2 regions of the Lacrimispora sp. genome follow, and region 2 is predicted to be linked to the other one. Evidence: a T-box and tRNA genes for the amino acid it is inferred to sense, from the RefSeq annotation. Region 2 holds a T-box; the other holds one or more tRNA genes.

Region 1 (9,299 bases), on a different contig from region 2:
CTGCTGATGGGTATATTCAATATCGGGACAATTCATGGTAAATACGGGATGGGGTAAACCATTCCTTATAATAGACAGCGGACAACGCTCCCTGGTCTCTATCAGAACCAGTGCAATGGCGTGTTTATGAGGATAATGCATAATGGCGATCATCGAGCCTCTGTCCTCGAATTTATCCACGAGTTTCAGTTCTAAATACTTCTCATACCATTGAATCGCGCTTTCTATATCTGTGGCAGGTAAATAGTTGTACCCAATTTGAGAAAATAAAAAATTCCGTTTCATGGTTTCCTCCAAATATTAGTTTATATGTCCGCATATATGATAAAAAACAAGCCAAAACAGAAGAATGCATCATCTATCTTGGCTTGCCACACTTAAAGCGGGTGATGGGAATCGAACCCACGTATCTAGCTTGGAAGGCTAGTGTTCTACCATTGAACTACACCCGCAAGGAATTTTAAAACGTATTTCAAATGTGCAAAAGGCACAATGCCCAGAGCCGGAATCGAACCAGCGACACGAGGATTTTCAGTCCTCTGCTCTACCAACTGAGCTATCTGGGCCAACCGGTTGGAACATGAGTTATTTTACAGGATTTCCTTCTTCTTGTCAAGGGAAGTTTTCTAAATTATGTAAAAAATATAATAAAAAGGATTATTATTTCTTTGACCCTATTTAAAATGGAGGGTTTTCCCAATGTCACTTCCTCACAGCATCCGGTTTTCTTTTTTATGGCAGCATGACCAGCCATATTTATCCAGAACTTAATAAACTGGAGAAAAAAATGACATGACCTCAGTCATTGAGAAAATACCGGCCCCAGTCAAGGGGAATGGAAAAAGTTGGTGTTATGTTTCTGCCTCTATTTGGGAATTCTGATAAATGATATCAACAAGATTGGAGGAGCCTCATGAAAAACGAACCTGTATTTATGACAGACCAAAACCGCAACATCATTCTGGAAGCCATTTTAGGGACCCCGAATGCCGCAATCCCAGACAGCTTAAAACCATTTGACATTCTTGAGCCAAACACCTCTGACGGGGCAGCCGAAAAACATGCTCCTGTCATAGAAACCGACGGAAATCACGTAACCGTAAAAGTGGGAAGTGTATTCCACCCTATGTCCGAAGAACACAGCATCACCTGGGTATGCCTTTATACGGCTGCCGGCTGTGTGATGAGGGTGAATTCAGGCGATGGCTGCGAACCGGTTGCCCATTTCACTCTAGAGGAAGGCGATTCTCCCCAAACCGCTTATGCTTACTGCAATCTTCACGGATTCTGGAAAACAGAGGCTTAAGAAAAAGGAGTTTATGCTTCAAGAGAATTTTAATTTTCTCTGTGATGCATAAGCTCCTTTTTTCCCCTGTAATTTTGCGCCCTTCCCTGAACAGGCGGTCAAAGCATCTTCTTTAGGCGTTCTATATGATCCTCTTCCACTTTCAGCAGCTCCTTCATAAGCGCAAGAATGTCCTTATCTGCTTCTCCTTCATACTGCCGGATCCGCTTGTTGCAGTCAATGATCCCCATGGTTCCTCCCTGAATCAGCATCTCTGCCATATGAGAAACAGACTTATCCTTAAGAGTCTTCATGTCAATGGCCAGATAGGCCATCATCGTTTCCAATGCCCCGGCATCCTTTGCCTTTCGTCCATGTAGGTTTAATAGCTCCCTTGCTTTTTCATGAACCTGACTATATTCCTTAAGTTCTGCATCTAAATGCTCCTGAAAGGGTTTATTATCTGTCATGGATAAAAGCTGTTTCACGGTTTTTACACCCATCTCAGAATTCTGATAAATGAAATCCAGTAATTCGGCATCTGCGTTCATAGATTTCCCTCTTTTCATTTTTTGTTAGTATGAGTTAAAAACCGGGAATTTATAATAAAAATAACTCAGAATACAAAATACAAAAAGGAACCCGTCTCATTCTAACTCCTGATCAGTTTCTTCTGTCTCCTCCGTCTCTTCTTCAACCGGTCCATTGCAAAGCTTAAACTTTTCAACCTCCATCTGCAGGATGCGCGCCTGTTCTTCCAGCTTTTCCCCGGCAGAGGAGCTTTCCTCGGCCGTGGCTGCATTGGCCTGAATAACTGCAGAGACCTGGGATAAGCCCTGATTGATCTGATCGATGGCCCGCACCTGCTCCATGGAGGAAGCCTCTACCTCCTTCATGGCCTGTTCCACCTGAACGGACTGTCCTGCAATTTCCTGAAAGACTCGTCCGGTTTCCCCAGTCAGTCTCTTACCTTCTGAAACTGCCTTTACGGATTGTTCAATCAGCTCAGACGTCTGTTTTGCCGCCTCTGCGGACTTTTCCGCCAGGTTCCTGACCTCTCCGGCTACAACAGCAAACCCCTTACCAAAGCCACCCGCCCTGGCTGCTTCCACGGCAGCATTTAAGGCCAGGATATTGGTCTGGAACGCGATGTCTTCAATGATCTTAGTAATGTTGGATATCTTTTGGGAAGATAAGCTCACCTCATCGATTGCCGCCTGAAGACTTTCCATGTGCTGGTTGCCCGCATCAACTTTCTTCCCGGACTGGCTGGTATAAGCGGAGGCCATGCGCACATATTCCACGTTTTTTTCCGCCTGCAGGTATACTGCCTGTATGGAAGAATTCAGTTCCTCAACTGCAACTGCCTGTTCTTCGCTTCCCGAAGCAAGGGCCTGGGAAGCACCGTTTACCTGTTCTGCTCCGCTGTTGACCTCTTCTGCTGTCAGCTGAACACTTTTAAGAGTCTCACTCAAACGCAGGGAAATGGATTCCATGGTCGTCCGGATGCTGTTAAACTCTCCCGGATATTCACATCTGCTTTGAACTGCCAGGTTTCCGTAAGAAACCTCCTGCAGGTAACAGGAGATATCCTGAATGATCTCCTTATATTTAAAAGCCATCTCATTGATCTTTTCTGCGATACTCCCGATCTCATCATTTCTTTCAATGGTCAGTTCCATATTCAGATCTCCGCCGGAAAGCCGTTTAAGAGAATCTACTACATTTCCAATGGGTCTGGTAATCCGGTTTATAATTCTTAAAACCGCAAGAACACCAAATACAAGAGAAAGAAGTCCCAGAACAATCGCACTGACTACAGACACTTTTATTCCGGACATAAATTCCGATTGAAGAGCCGTTACATTGACCGACCAGCCGTTGGTGCCTTTGATGGGCGTAAAGGAACCGATTTTCTTTTTTCCGCCTTCCTCATAAAAGCGAAAACCAGTTTCTCCCTGAATCATCGCCGTTTCAAGTTCCGCAATCTCACCGTATGTCTTCGGATTTGTTTTTGCATCTTCCACGCTGTTTTGTTTTGCCATCACAAGAGCAAAGTCATCGCTTGCCACCTTTGCTCCATTGCGGTCCAATATGTAAGTACTTCCCGTAGTTCCCAGCTTTGCATCAGCAATGATGTTTTCAAACACAGAGTAAGGAAATTCAAGAATCACCACAATGTCCCCAAATGGATAGGCATACTGAAAGGAGACAGAATCCTTTCCAATGATCGGATCTGATAAGAACGGAGTCCCGCTTTTTGCCTGCTGGTATGCAATATTATCATCATAGGCTTTCCCGTTCGCAACGGATTTTCCATCAGAGGAAATAATGTCGATCTTATTCAGCCCGTATTGGGAGCTGGAAATGTTCAGGAAAATGCCGATGTTACCTCCCCGTTCTGCATTTCCTTTCTCATACAGCGCGATGGACTCCGCTATGATAGAATACTCCTTTAACTGCTGCGTGATTTTTTCTGAAACCAGTTCCGACGTTTCCTCAAGACTCATAGCCAGTGATTTATGAGCCGTATCATAGATAAGATAAATGGAGCTTACAGACAGTAAAAATACAATGCAGGTAATACAGCTTATGGTAAACATGACCAATTCCTTTTTAATTCCCGTTCGGCGTCTGCTCATCTTTTACGAACCTCCAATATATGATTTGTGCTTTAAAATCCCTAAAGATCATAAGGATCCAATCTGTATATCGGACCGTTTTCAGATAGTTATAGCGTATTTACCATCTTTTTACAGCAGTTTTTCAAACTTTACTCACAATTTACACAATTTTTACAGTCATGCATACAGTTTTTCAGGCTGGGCCATGGTGCCTATGCGCTGTCATTCCAACAAAAAAAGATACCCATCAAATAATGATAGATATCTTCACCCTAAATGCCGGCGACCGGAATCGAACCGGTACGGGAGGTAAGTCCCGCAGGATTTTAAGTCCTGTGCGTCTGCCAGTTCCGCCACGCCGGCATTCTCATATATAATCGCAGTCACCTGCCGTTATATGGAGTGGGCGGAGAAGGATTCGAACCTTCGAAATCGTCGATAACAGATTTACAGTCTGCCCCCTTTGGCCACTCGGGAATCCGCCCATGCTTTATTAACAAGCGTCTGTTATTTTATCATACGGACAAGCAAAAATCAAGGGTTTTTTGCAAAATTTATAACTTTTCAATCCGATCTGCGGACAGCAGAACCGCACTCGTTTCCGGCATCCGAACGGTTATCCGGCCGTCATTTACTTCATAGGGAACTTCTCCTGCATTGTAGCCGCTGCCAAAGGTAAACATATGCCTTGTCATCGTCTCCCCGTCCCTTACCCCCAGCTGCCATACCGGTATTTCCACATCTCGTTCTCCCTGACAGTGATTCACCGCAACGGCACAGATACTGTCTTTATAAAACCTCCCATAGGAAATCAGGTGCTTTTCAGCCAAAAGCTGCTTTAAGGACCCCAGCCGGAGCGCAGGCAGCCGGTGATGAAGGGCAGTCATATACCGGTGGAATTCAATGAGTTCAAAGTTTTCATCGCCCCAGGGATAGGTTCTCCGGTTATCAGGATCCGTAAAGCCGCATACACCGGCTTCATCACCGTAATAAATGGTGGGCGCCCCCGGCCAGGTCATCTGGATCATGACACCTTCCCGAAAGATTCCATAATGGATGTCCTCAGAGGCAGCTTCCGGTCCCAGGGTAGACGACCGCCCCACTTTTCTGTTGGTTCTGGTAAGAAAACGGGAATGGTCATGGTTTGATAATTCATTCATCGCAGCAAAAAGGGAACCGGTCATCATGCGGCTCATGTGTTCGTTCATGGACTTAAAAAAACGTTCTCCGTCTCCAAACAGAGCCGGACTGCTTTCATCGCTGTGCTTTTCCATTCCGGTCAAAAACCAGCTGACCGGCTCCATAAAGGCATCATAGTTCATGACCGTATCCCACTGATCTCCATTCAGCCAGGCAGACGGATCTCCATAATGCTCTGCCAGAATAAGAGCCTCTGGATTCGCCTCTTTTACCGTTTTTCGAAAGGCTCTCCAAAAGTCATGGTTATACTGGCTGCTGTGGCCTAAATCCGCTGCCACATCAAGCCTCCAGCCATCTGCATGATAAGGCGCAGACACCCATTTTCCTGCAATACGAAGAACATCCTCATATAAGGCCGGGGATTCTTCATAATTAAGCTTTGGAAGGGTCGAATGGCCCCACCAGCCTTCGTAGGAATCATTATAAGGCCAGCCCCGGCCGTCGGAAAATTTAAAAAAGGAGCGGTAGGGGCTGTTCTCTGACACATATGCCCCAGGCGCATAATTTCCCGACATTTCATAGATCCGTTCCCCATCAAGCCATTTATGAAAGGATCCGCAGTGGTTGAATACTCCATCGAGAATGACTTTCATCCCCCTTTTGTGCAGTTCCTCCACAAACCGGACAAAAAACAGGTCGCTGGCTTCCAGATTTTCCTTTTCTGTGGTGCGGATCATATATTTCGCAGCATTCCGGTTATCTTCGGCTTTCGGATCTACCGCCTCGCCTCCATCCGTTACGATCACTCCGTAATGGGGATCGATATGGTCATAGTCCTGGCAGTCATATTTATGATTGGAGGGTGAGACAAAAACAGGGTTCAAATAGATCACGTCAACTCCGAGGGCCTTTAAATAATCAAACTTATCCCATATCCCCTGCAGATCTCCGCCGTAAAAATGTCCCACATCCATCTGCTGCGGATATTCCCTCCAGTCTCCCGCATGAGTAACCGGCTTTCCGATGTAGATATATTCCCGGTCAGTCACATCATTTTTCTCATCTCCATTGCGAAAGCGGTCCACAAAAATCTGATACATCACCGCCCCCTTCGCCCAGTCCGGCACAGAAAAGCCCGGAACCACACGGAAATAACAGGAGGCCAAAGGTTCCTTACAAGGCCCCAGACGGTTGTAATACCAGCGTTCTGCTCCCTTTTCTATCCGAAAGAAATAAAAAACCGGATCAGCTCCAACCACTATTTTGTATTCATAATAATCAAACAGCCCATCGGATCCGGCTTTTTCCATGGCTGCCTCACGGTCACTTCCTTTTTCTATAAAATAAACCCAATCCGCATCATTCCTTGCCGTACGGAAAAGAAACCGCACTTCTTCTCCCTTCGCCGGCTCTGCCGGAAAACGGAAATTCTCTGTCTCATCGGTAAATAACGCTTCTGTGTTTAACGCTTCTGACTGAAAACACATAGGATCTCCATTTCCTTTCTCTGCTTCTATAAATTCTATTTTATCTGATTGATCTTAAATATACAACCCGCCTTTTTCCAATAAACAGATAGAAAAAACGGTCAGCGGGGTAGCTGACCGTTTTTCGGAGAAGGTATTTCGTTTCTTATGGGGTGTAGCAAAAACTATATAATGTATTGGGGGGGTTTACGTTTATAAATATACCATGCTCTGCAAAATAAGTGTGCACAAACATCATTTTTTTCAATATGATTTTTTATGCACATTTCCCCAGCCCTTTGACAGGTTACAAAAAAGTGCAGAATCACAGGCAAAAACATAGACATTTTACCCGACTCTGCACTTCTATCTTCATTAAGCCTTCAGAAGCTTATATCACTTCTGCTGGAGCAGAGAACAGACTTTCAAATTCCTGCTGGCCGATTTTTTCTTTTTCCATAAGCAGCTTACAGCAGGCATGAAGTACATCTTCATGTTTCAAGATGATCTCTTTTGCCTTCTCATAGCACTCATCAATGATTCGTTTTACTTCATTGTCAATGGTGTTGGCCACCTGGCCGCCGTAATTCTTTGTATGGGCCAGATCCCGTCCAATGAAGACTTCATCACCGTCATTATCATAATTGATCATGCCCACCTGCTCGGACATGCCGTACTGGGTCACCATGGCGCGGGCCAGCGCTGTGGCCTGCTTAATATCCTGTGATGCTCCGGTGGTAATATCACCGAAGATGATTTCCTCTGCGATCCTGCCGCCTAAATCCACCATAATATCCTGCAGCATCTTTCCTCTGGTGTTGAACATATGATCATTCTCCGGCAATGGCATGGTATAGCCGGCAGCACTCATTCCCGTTGGAATAATGGAAATGGTATGAACCGGTCCCTGGTCCGGAAGAAGATGGAAAAGAATGGCGTGACCTGCTTCATGATAAGCAGTGATCTTCTTTTCCTTTTCGGTTATGATTTTGCTCTTTTTCTCGGCTCCGATGCCGACCTTAACAAACGCTTTATCAATATCGGCCTGATTGATGAATTTCTTGCTGTGTCTGGCCGCATAAATGGCTGCTTCATTCATCAGATTCTCAAGATCAGCACCCGTAAAGCCTGATGTGGTCTGGGCGATCCTTTTTAAATCTACATCTTCTCCCAAAGGCTTTTCCTTGGAATGTACCTTTAAAATATCTTCTCTTCCCTTTACGTCAGGTCTCCCCACGCCTACTTTCCGGTCAAAACGTCCGGGACGAAGGATGGCCGGGTCCAGAATATCCACACGGTTGGTCGCTGCCATAACGATGATTCCTTCGTTGACACCAAACCCATCCATCTCTACAAGAAGCTGGTTTAACGTCTGTTCTCTCTCGTCATGTCCTCCGCCCATACCGGTTCCTCTCCGCCGGGCTACGGCGTCGATTTCATCGATAAATATGATACAGGGCGCATGTTTCTTTCCTTCTTCAAATAGATCCCTGACACGGGATGCACCTACACCGACAAACATTTCCACAAAATCCGATCCGGATATGGAGAAAAACGGCACTCCGGCTTCACCGGCCACTGCCTTGCCAAGAAGGGTCTTACCGGTTCCGGGAGGTCCTACAAGAAGGATTCCCTTTGGGATTCTGGCGCCTACATTCGTATACTTCTGTGGATTCTTTAAAAAATCCACCACTTCTTCAAGCTCTTCCTTCTCTTCTTCAAGACCTGCCACCTTGCTGAAATTCACCTTGTTGGCATCCTTGGCAAGAAGTGCCCGGCTCCTGCCAAAATTCATCATCTTGGAATTGGCACTTCCGGCTCCTGCCCTGGCATTCATGACCATAAATAAAAATACCATAGCCATTGCCGTAAGTATCAGCGGAAGTGTGATGGTCAGGAATAAATTCTCCTTCTGGACGGCGTCCACAGTATAAGTGATTCCACTGCGGTCCAAACGGTCCTGAATTCCAATCACATCGGATACATTGGCCTGTTTTGTGGTGCCATCGGTCATGGTCATCTCAATCTTCCCGGTTGGGGGCGGATCGTTCTGCCTGATCGTAGCCGAGGCTATGGTTCCATTGTCTATTGCCTGCATCAACTCCTGGTTGGTGATGATTCCGCTTTTTTGGGGAAGCCTGCTGGCAAATAAAAGCATGATAACCAGAAGGAGCAGAAATCCCAAGCCTTTAAATGGTTGCTGTTGTTTTAACATGCTGCCTCCTTATTGCTGTTCTATAACTCCAATATATGGCAAATTCCTGTATATCTGATCGTAATCAAGACCATATCCTATGATAAACTCATCCGGTACTGTAAAACAGGTATATTTGACCTGTACCTGTGTCTTCACCCGGCGCTCCGGTTTGTCAAGAAGGGTACACAGCTCAATGCTGTTTGGATTTCTTTGTTTTAATACCTCAATTAAATAGGATAAGGTATTGCCGGAATCGATGATATCTTCAACGATCAGCACATCCTTTCCCTCGATGGGGTCATCAAGATCCTTCACGATCTTTACGATCCCGCTTGATACGGTACCTGACCCGTAGCTGGATACGGACATGAAATCCATGGTAAGCGGCAAGCTGATTCGTTTGGAAAGTTCACAGGTAAAGAAAACGCCTCCCTTTAATATACAGATCAGATGAAGCTTTTTTCCTTCATAATCTTTACTGACCTGTTCTGCAACTTCCTTAATCCTTGCTGCCACTTTTTCCTCTGATAACAATACACGTATCTTATCATCCATTGTCTTTTCCTCCGTCTAACTGCATTTGTATT
Region 2 (9,299 bases):
TGGAGCCCGGAAGGTTTTTGTCAGGGATGAAGAAAAGGCCGGAAGGATTGTTTTGGGAAAGCCTTATGGATTTTATGTTTTCAGAATCGATGATGAAAATGAGTTATGGTATGTTACGCAAAAATGAGCAGGAAAACCTTGATTTTATCGGGAAAAAAGGTTGACACATCCGGCTCAATGTAATATAATGTATAACTGTGACGTTAGACGAAAATGTTCAACCAAGCCCCGGAATGAGCATTTTGCAATACAACTTATTTTAGAAGTTGTATTTTAACTTCTAATTGAAAGGTGCTCAGTTTCGGCACTGTTCATCTGATTATGAAAACATGTTTTTATAATCAAGTTATGATTTATAACACCAGAATAAACAGGAGGTTGTCCAATGAAGACTTTTATGGCTAGTCCAGCAACAATTGAGAGAAAATGGTACGTCGTTGACGCTACAGGATATACATTAGGACGTTTGGCATCAGAAGTAGCAAAAGTAATTAGAGGTAAGAATAAGCCGATCTACACACCACATATGGATTGTGGTGATTATGTAATCGTTGTAAATGCAGATAAGATTTCTGTAACAGGTAAGAAGTTAGATCAGAAGATCTACTACAATCACTCCGAATATGTTGGTGGTATGAAAGAAACAACATTAAGAGAAATGATGGCTAAGAAACCTGAGAGAGTTATTGAATTAGCAGTTAAGGGTATGCTTCCTAAGGGACCTTTAGGCAGAAGCATGATTACAAAACTTCATGTATTTGCAGGTGCAGAGCATGATCATGCTGCTCAGAAACCAGAAGTTTTAGAGTTTAAATTTTAATCAGAGGTGCTGAAAGGAGGAAGTTATCATGGCTAATTCAAAATTTTATGGAACAGGCAGAAGAAAAAAATCTATCGCTAGAGTATATTTAGTACCAGGTACAGGTAAGATTACAATCAATAAGAGAGATATCGACCAGTACTTAGGTCTTGAAGTATTAAAGGTTGTTGTTCGTCAGCCGCTGGTTGCTACAGAGACAGCTGATAAGTTCGATGTTTTGGTAAACGTTCACGGTGGTGGATTTACCGGACAGGCTGGTGCAATCAGACACGGTATCTCAAGAGCTTTGCTTCAGGCAGATGCAGACTATCGTCCAATTCTTAAGAAAGCAGGTTTCTTAACAAGAGATCCAAGAATGAAAGAAAGAAAGAAATACGGCTTAAAGGCTGCTCGTCGTGCACCACAGTTCTCAAAGAGATAATCATTCTCTTACGAGAACATTACCAACAAAATATACGCCTTATGGCGATCAGAACCTCCCAAGACGATGCGAATACAATTCGTGTTCGTCTGGGAGGTTTTTGTATTACAAAATAAAGAAATGGCAGATGAGGGAAAATGGAACCATATTATTATAGTCAGATGAATAAACAGCAGCAAAGGATTTATCAGGTGGTCAAGAGCGGTCTGGAGTCGCTTTCACAAAGCTTTGATGTTCCGAGAATCGATGGAACAGAGCTGAGTGATATTTTTCACAGATTGAGATTGGATTGTCCGGAGATATTTTATGCTCCCACGTTTCGTTATTCTTTTTATGAAGATTCTACGCTATTAAAGATAAAGCCGGTATATTTATTTGAAAAGAATAAGATCAGAGAGCATCAGCTGGCAATGAAAGCCAGGGTAGAAAAACTTGTCAGGGTGGTGATGGATAAAAATGACTGGGAGAAGGAACAATATATTCATGATTTCATCTGTGAAAATGTGACTTACGATAAGCTGAAAAAGCAATATTCCCATGAAATTATAGGTCCATTGGGGCAGGGAGTGGGAGTGTGCGAAGGAATTGCAAAGTCTGTAAAGGTGCTTTGTGATCAATTGTCGATTCCCTGTATCGTTGTTATTTCCGAAAATAATCCGGAGAAGAACATCAAATACCGTCATGCATGGAATGTGATTCAAATTGAGGGGGTATGGTATCACCTGGATGCTACGTTTGATAATTCATTAGGAAAAAAAGAAGTGAGATATGATTATTTTAATCTGGGTGATAAAAGTATTTTTAAGGATCACGAGCCTTTGATATACAGCGCTCCTGGGTGCGGTGAGGATCAGCGTTTTTATTATAAAGAGAAAAAGCTTTCTTTCACCAAGAAGGAAGACGTGGAAAAGCGCTGCAAACAGGCAGTGAAAAAAGGAAAGGTTCTGACCTTCCACTGGAGAGGAGGTTTTCTTACAAAAGCGGTCATAGAGGAATTGCTTCAAATCATAGCCGGGGTTTCCAGGGAAAAAGATATGCGCAGTCAGGTTTCTATCAACTGGCAGCAGGCAGTCATTCGTGTGAAATTCATTCCAAAACAGATGGAAAGTTCCGTCAAGATGGAAGATGCGTATGAAGAGGAAAATGATGCTGTACCAGTATCATAGATATATTTAATCGTTTTTTTAAATTTAGTTTATAAAAATATAATTGGACAAAATGAAAATGGAGTAATATACTTATACGAGTAAATGAATCATAAATACTGTTTTAGTAGAAAATAATTGGATAGATTTATGAAAAAGAGTATTTGCAGGTTTAAAAACAATAAAAAAAAGAATGATCGTTGATAAGGAGAAAATGAATGAACGAAGTGATTCAGAATATTTTGACAAGAAGAAGTGTAAGAACCTATCAGGAAAAACAGATCTCTGATGATGATTTAAATGCAATATTAGAAGCTGCAAAATTTGCTCCCAGCGGTATGGGCAAGCAGAGCTGGCATTTTACAGCGGTGCAGAATAAAGAGATCATGGATAAGCTTGTTTCCGCTGTGAAGGAAGCACTTCAGAGTTCAGAGGTTGAGCAATTAAAAAAGATGGGCAATAATCCTGCATTTAATCCTTTTTATCATGCTCCTACTATAATTCTTACGGCTTATGACCGAAATGCTCAGACAGGGGTGTCAGATTGTGCCGTTGCGCTTCAGAATATGTTCCTGGCGGCTCATTCCCTGAATATTGGTTCCTGCTGGATTCATATATTAGCCATCACCGGTAATGATCCTAAGGTAAGAAGTATTCTTACTGAGTTAGGGATTCCGGAAGATTATGACTTATCTGGCACTGCAGCATTGGGCTATAACAGCAAGGAGGCTCCGAAAGCGGCTCCCAGAAAAGAAGGCACTGTTACCATTATAAAATAATGCTTGATGGAAACTAAAAATTTCATATTGACGTTCATACCATAATGTGATAACATACCACTTAATTAAATATTTGCACTGCAAAGGATTGCCATGCAATCCGGAGTATAAGAAAAGGCTATGAAAAGAAAGAGTAGCATTTTCAATTCCAAACAGAAAGATGCCGGTTGATGAGAGGCTCGTGGATAGGAAATGTGAATACGTCTTGGAGCTGCGCACCAAAACTTTATAAGGAGTAGGCTGCGACGGAAAGCACACCGTGATCAAGTGCAGGGGTATCGCAAAAGCCGTACCCAATGAGGTAGACAGTGTGAACTGTCTATGAACTTAAGGTGGTAACACGAGACCAACTCTCGTCCTTTTGGAAACATCAGGGCGGGAGTTTTTTTATTATGCAGGCTTATTGTTAAAAATATCTCGACTCTTTGTTTTTTATTTCTTATAGACTCTGCAAATATTTATAAATATACGAACAGGAGATGTTGAGGATGGTTACACCAAAGGAGCAAATAAAAATTATATGCAAGGGAGTTCACCAGTGTATCAGTGAAGAAGAACTGCTTGCAAAACTGGAACGGTCTTACAGCCAGAACAAACCTCTTACCATTAAGCTGGGGCTGGACCCATCTGCACCGGATATTCACCTTGGGCATGGTGTTGTTTTGAGAAAGATCAGGCAAATGCAGGAGCTTGGACATGAGGCGGTCATTGTGATCGGAGATTTTACGGGAAGGATCGGAGACCCTACCGGAAGGTCAAAAGGAAGAAGACCGTTGACGGAGGAACAGGTGAAACAAAATGCACTTACCTATAGAAAACAGATTTTTAAAATTCTGGATCCGGAGAAAACTGTTGTGAGATTTAACAGTGAATGGCTTTCAACGCTTCATTTTGAAGAGGTGATCAGGCTGGCGGCTTCTGCCACGGTTGCAAGAATGCTGGAGCGGGACGAATTTAAAAAGCGGTTTCATCAAGGGATATCCATTGGAATTCATGAGTTTTTTTATCCTCTGATGCAGGCATATGATTCGGTGGAATTACATGCGGATCTGGAGCTTGGCGGAACGGATCAGATTTTTAATATCCTTATGGGAAGAACCCTCCAGAAATCCAGAGGGCAGGAGCCCCAGGCGGCTTTATTTATGCCCATTCTTGAAGGCCTTGACGGTGTGGAGAAAATGAGCAAAAGCCTTCAAAATCACATCGGGATCGATGAGCCGGCAGAATTAATGTTTAAAAAGGTTATGGAAGTGCCGGATCATTTGATCATCAGATACTATGAACTGGCAACGGATGTTCATCCGGATGAGATCAGGACGATCAAATCGGAGCTTATGGCAGGAAAAAATCCCAGAGATATAAAATTCGGGCTGGCAAAGATCATTACAGGACTGTACCATCCGGAGTCTGAGGTTCAAAAGGCAGTTTCTTACTATGAAGCGGCTTTCAGCAGAAAGACGGTTCCCGATGAGGTTCCCATACTCCTTTTGGCAATCGGAAAAGAAACGGTGAATGATACCATTCCTCAGTTGGCTGCAATGGGATTGGTAAAAAGCAGAAGTGAGTTTTTGCGTCTTATGAAGCAGGGCGGGATTAGGCTCAATGGGGAAACGATTAAAGAAGAGGATCTAGATACCGTATTGTTTCATTCAGATGTTTTGAAGATTGGGAAAAAGGTGTTTGTGAGAATCAATAAATAGGAGCGCGTGAGACTGGAAGGTCTTAAGGAAGGAGACGGTCATGTTTACAGAAGTCAGATTTTAGGAGGAAGCTGCAGATGATAAACTTCACTTTGCAGTAATCATAAGCCGGTTTCAAGGCAAGTGGGTTTTGTGTAAGCATAAAGAACGAAATACTTTAGAAGTACCGGGGGGACATCGGGAGCCCGGGGAGGAGATATCTTATACGGCAAAACGGGAATTGCAGGAAGAAACAGGCGCCATAGATTTTAAACTGCAGCCTGTTTGTGCTTATTCTGTAACGGAAAAAGCCATTTCAGGAGAGGAAGATGGGGAGGAAAGATTTGGAATGCTCTATTATGCAGAGATTTGGTCATTTGAAAAGGAACTCCATCGTGAAATAGAGAGAATATATATTATGGAGGATTTGCCTGAGAACTGGACGTATCCGTCCGTTCAGCAGGAGCTTATGAAAAAGGCGGAAGCATTGGGATATATCTGATGATGGAGAGCATGGGGGCGGACAGCAAGCGATTGTAACGATTGGGTCAGGTCCGCCAGACATATGTGACATTTACGGAAAATGCCGGCGGGTCCTGACGCTTTTCTCAATCATAATTTACGCGAAACTTTATGTATAGCCGCAAATCCGGGACGATATTCGGTTATTAGGATTATCCCATGGCTCTGTACCACACAACTTATAAAATGATAGTATTGGAAAAATCACGAATTACGCTTTAATTTTCTCACTTCGACTACACAAAATAGAATTGATAATAAAAATGCTGCACCGTCAGCAATTGGCTGGCCATACCATATTCCCTTATTACCAAGCAGCTTTGCCATAATATAAATCAAGGGGATACCAAATAAGATATAGCGGCACACTCCAAGAATGGTAGAAAGCCCTACCTTTTCAACCGCCTGGAAATAGCCTGACATAACATTAGCGGTTAGACCAAGTCCGCTTCCAATCAGTATGATCTTCGCATACTTTGCGGAGATATCCAAAAGTTCAGAGGAATCGCCAAGGAATAAAAAGCATATCTGTTTTGAAAATACAAAGAAGATGATAGCTATTGCATATATAACAATCAGGTTTGCTGTAACAGAAACCTTAATCAGTTTTGCAACTCTATGAAACAGTTTTGCGCCGATATTATAGCTGGCAATTGGCTGCATTCCTCCTATAGTCGCCTGTGTTATCATTACTAGAATATAAATAATATACCCATTGATTACTGCAAAAGCTGCAATATCTGTACTGCTTCCATATTTTCTAAAGAAGTTATTTAGTACAATTGAGAATACTGTACTGGAGGACTGAATCAAAAGATAAGGGAATCCTACTTTGCATATTGCTCCAATTATTTTCATATCTAGTTTCCAGTCTTCTTTTTTTACCTTGAAAATCGTCTTCTTACTAAAGAAAAAGTATAAGATGGAGACGCCCCATAGACCAATGGAAGAAGCATAGTACCCAGCGCTGCCTATAATACCCAGTTCAAGTATGTGAATACTCGAATATAGCCAAAGGATTGCAGCGATTGCAGAGCCAGCAAGGGCATAGGCAGCAATATGCGGTTTTTCATCGACTCTTGCCATATAAACAGCAATATGTCCGATGATACAGAAGGGATACCCGAACATAAAGATTCGAATAAATAGTATGATGGTATCCATTAGTTCTGGCGGAGTGCCTAAAAGTGTAGCAATATAGGGAGCAAAAATATAGATGCCCAACGCAATGATTATCATTGTAAAAGAGCTGAAAATCAATCCCTGTCCGTATATCCGTCTTGCGCCCTCCTTGTCTCCGCTTCCCAGCTTCATAGCAGCAAGCGAACTAATGCCAATTGCAAAAAAGCCACCCAGAGCGAGCATAAAATATTCCAGGGGAAATATAAGTCCTATACATGCAAGCCCCCTTTCTCCAAGTCCGCGGCCGATAATGACACCCTCAAGCAAAACCATAATAACTTGAGCTAATACACCAACTAAAGTCAATAAACTGAATTTGGTAAATAGGCTGACAATTGGCTTCACCCCCAACTCCCGTTCTTCTTCTACCATTATTTCTTTTGATTTCTCACTTTTTTCCTTCATAAGTTTCCTCCAGCATTTGACTATGATTATTTTCCGTGTGTAATGATTGTCTGATACATTTCTGGTCTTCGGTCTCTAAAGATTCCCCATTCTCTGCGTTCCGTTGCATTTTGATCCAAATCCACTTCCTGCACCAATACCATTTGAGTGGATCTGTCTGCCTGTTTCAATATAGTTCCATGATGATCTGAGATAAAGGAGGAACCGTAAAATGTCATTTCTGTCCCATCGATCTCAGTTCCGATCCGGTTGGAGGCAACCACAGGAACCATGTTTGCAGCTGCGTGTCCCTGCATACAATGCTGCCAGTGAGGTTTGGAATCTATGTTTAGATTTGGTTCACTTCCAATTGCAGTTGGATACAATAAAATCTCTGCCCCCTGCAAAACCATACATCTTGCGGCTTCTGGAAACCACTGATCCCAACAGATTCCTACGCCGATTTTACCATAGGCGGTGTTCCATACTTGAAAGCCTGTATCACCTGGTGAAAAATAGAATTTTTCAGCGTAAGGCAGACCATCCGGAATATGGGTTTTCCTGTATATTCCTAAATTCGTGCCATCCGCATCAAGAATAGCAACGGAATTAAATGCAGTATTTGCTGTTCGTTCAAAAAAACTTACCGGAATCACCACCTGCAATTCCTTTGCCAGCTTCTGCATATGAAGGATTGCTTTGTTGTTTTCAACAGGAGTCGCAAGCTTCATATATTCAAATTTTTGCTGTTGGCAAAAATATGGTGTTTCAAAGAGCTCCTGCAATAGGATTATATTTGCTCCTTCCCCTGTGGCCTGTCTTATTAATTCTTCTGCCTTTTGGATGTTTTCATCGGTATTCCAGGTACACTCCATTTGTGTTGCTGCAATTTTTATTTTTCTCATGATATTCATTCCTGTCTGTTAATCGTATTTATGTTCAAAAACAACCTTTCCTTCAACGACCGTCATCATTACCTTTAGATTCTGGATTCTATCTGCATTCTCATAAGGGTCTGCGTCTAATACAACAAAATCTGCTAATTTGCCTGCTTCAATGGTTCCTTTTTTATCTTCCTGCCTGTTTGCAATGGCACCATTCACGGTAAAAAGCCTGATTGCTTCATGGACAGAGAGCCGTTTCCATTCCTTCTCCAGATTAACGGCTGCATGAATTCCTTTTAATGGACTTGGAGCGGTAACTGGACTATCTGAGCCACCCGCAATAATTCCACCATTAATTACAATTTCTGCAAATGGTTCCATTCGGTCTGCCCGCTTTTTATCCATTAACGCTTCATATACATTATCCTTTTTTTTATCCCAGGTATATGTAAAAATTGGCTGCATAGATAAAATAAGTCCCATGCTGATGGCCTTTTTGATCTGGTCGGGCCACACAAGAGAGAAGTGCTCAATGCGATTTCTGTTTGGATTGCCTTCTAAGCCCAGTTCGTTATAGACCTTTTCATAGACTCGAAGATACTGGTCGATGGCCGCATCTCCGATTGCATGCATAGCGGTCTGCAATCCTTCCTCATTTGCCCGCTTTAAGAAACGGTATAATCGTTCGTCGCTCCAGTATAGGATTCCTTTTGGATACAGCTTCTCATTATAGGGTTCTCTTGCAGCCATGGTACCTTCAAAGGTAGCTCCGTCCAGACAAAGACAGCCGCCAATCTGCTTTAAGCCCAAGGCCTTTACTTTATGTACATCTTCTGTCTGATAAAAATGTGTAATGTGGAGTGGAAGCTGCTCCGCCATATACATCCACATATAAAAATCGCGATCCGATTTATCAAACATGTTACCGTCTAAACAGCAGATTGTGGTACAGCCCTGGGAGACACAGTACTTTGCGGTAGCATGGATGTATTTTTTGATTTCTTCATCACTCGTAAGCTTGTTGATTTTTCCAGCTGCGTACAAGGTGCTGTCATCAGAACTTAGTTCTCCCGTTTTTTCTCCTTCTTCATTAATTACAATTCCCTGCAAATCCTCTGGTATCTGTAAAAGATCCATTGCCTTTGAGTTTAAAAGGCAGCCATGCATGGTCCTGTTTTTAATATAAACCGGATGATTTTTTGATACCTTATCCAGTTCAAACCTACTTGGCGGACGTTTATCTTCTAAATTTCGAATATCCAGACCGGAGCCCTTAATCCAGCCATCCCCATCAACCTGGCAATGGTTTTTTACGATTTCCAGAATCTCATTTATGTTTTTTGCATCTTTTAAATTAAATTCCTGCAAATATTCGCCTGTTGCCGTACCATGAAGATGGCTGTCGATAAAACCTGGAAACATAATCTGGCCTTTTAGATCAATTACTTGTTCTGCGTTTGTTTCATTTGGTTCTTCTAAGCCT

Evidence for each region. The T-box of region 2 lies ahead of tyrS (tyrosine--tRNA ligase). A T-box ahead of a tRNA ligase gene usually reads a tRNA of that ligase, here a tRNA-Tyr.
Region 1: it encodes a tRNA-Tyr, which carries the amino acid that the T-box ahead of tyrS (tyrosine--tRNA ligase) is inferred to sense. The anticodon was not compared.

Annotation. Positions count from the first base shown of each region.
Region 1 is NZ_JBKVXF010000005.1:19,355-28,653, forward strand. Features, by position in the region: gene ACLTWA_RS15715 (VOC family protein) at 1-285, opposite strand, end outside; tRNA gene ACLTWA_RS15720 (tRNA-Gly) at 382-452, opposite strand; tRNA gene ACLTWA_RS15725 (tRNA-Phe) at 494-566, opposite strand; gene ACLTWA_RS15730 (desulfoferrodoxin family protein) at 914-1,306, shown strand; gene ACLTWA_RS15735 (hypothetical protein) at 1,405-1,836, opposite strand; gene ACLTWA_RS15740 (methyl-accepting chemotaxis protein) at 1,933-3,927, opposite strand; tRNA gene ACLTWA_RS15745 (tRNA-Leu) at 4,187-4,272, opposite strand; tRNA gene ACLTWA_RS15750 (tRNA-Tyr) at 4,313-4,394, opposite strand; gene ACLTWA_RS15755 (glycoside hydrolase family 13 protein) at 4,464-6,536, opposite strand; gene ftsH (ATP-dependent zinc metalloprotease FtsH) at 6,907-8,730, opposite strand; gene hpt (hypoxanthine phosphoribosyltransferase) at 8,740-9,267, opposite strand; gene tilS (tRNA lysidine(34) synthetase TilS) at 9,260-9,299, opposite strand, start outside.
Region 2 is NZ_JBKVXF010000004.1:253,946-263,244, forward strand. Features, by position in the region: gene truA (tRNA pseudouridine(38-40) synthase TruA) at 1-127, shown strand, start outside; gene rplM (50S ribosomal protein L13) at 386-820, shown strand; gene rpsI (30S ribosomal protein S9) at 849-1,241, shown strand; gene ACLTWA_RS15205 (transglutaminase domain-containing protein) at 1,379-2,407, shown strand; gene ACLTWA_RS15210 (nitroreductase family protein) at 2,605-3,165, shown strand; T-box leader at 3,277-3,529, shown strand; gene tyrS (tyrosine--tRNA ligase) at 3,654-4,865, shown strand; gene ACLTWA_RS15220 (NUDIX hydrolase) at 4,966-5,346, shown strand; gene ACLTWA_RS15225 (MATE family efflux transporter) at 5,571-6,953, opposite strand; gene aguB (N-carbamoylputrescine amidase) at 6,980-7,840, opposite strand; gene ACLTWA_RS15235 (amidohydrolase) at 7,856-9,299, opposite strand, start outside.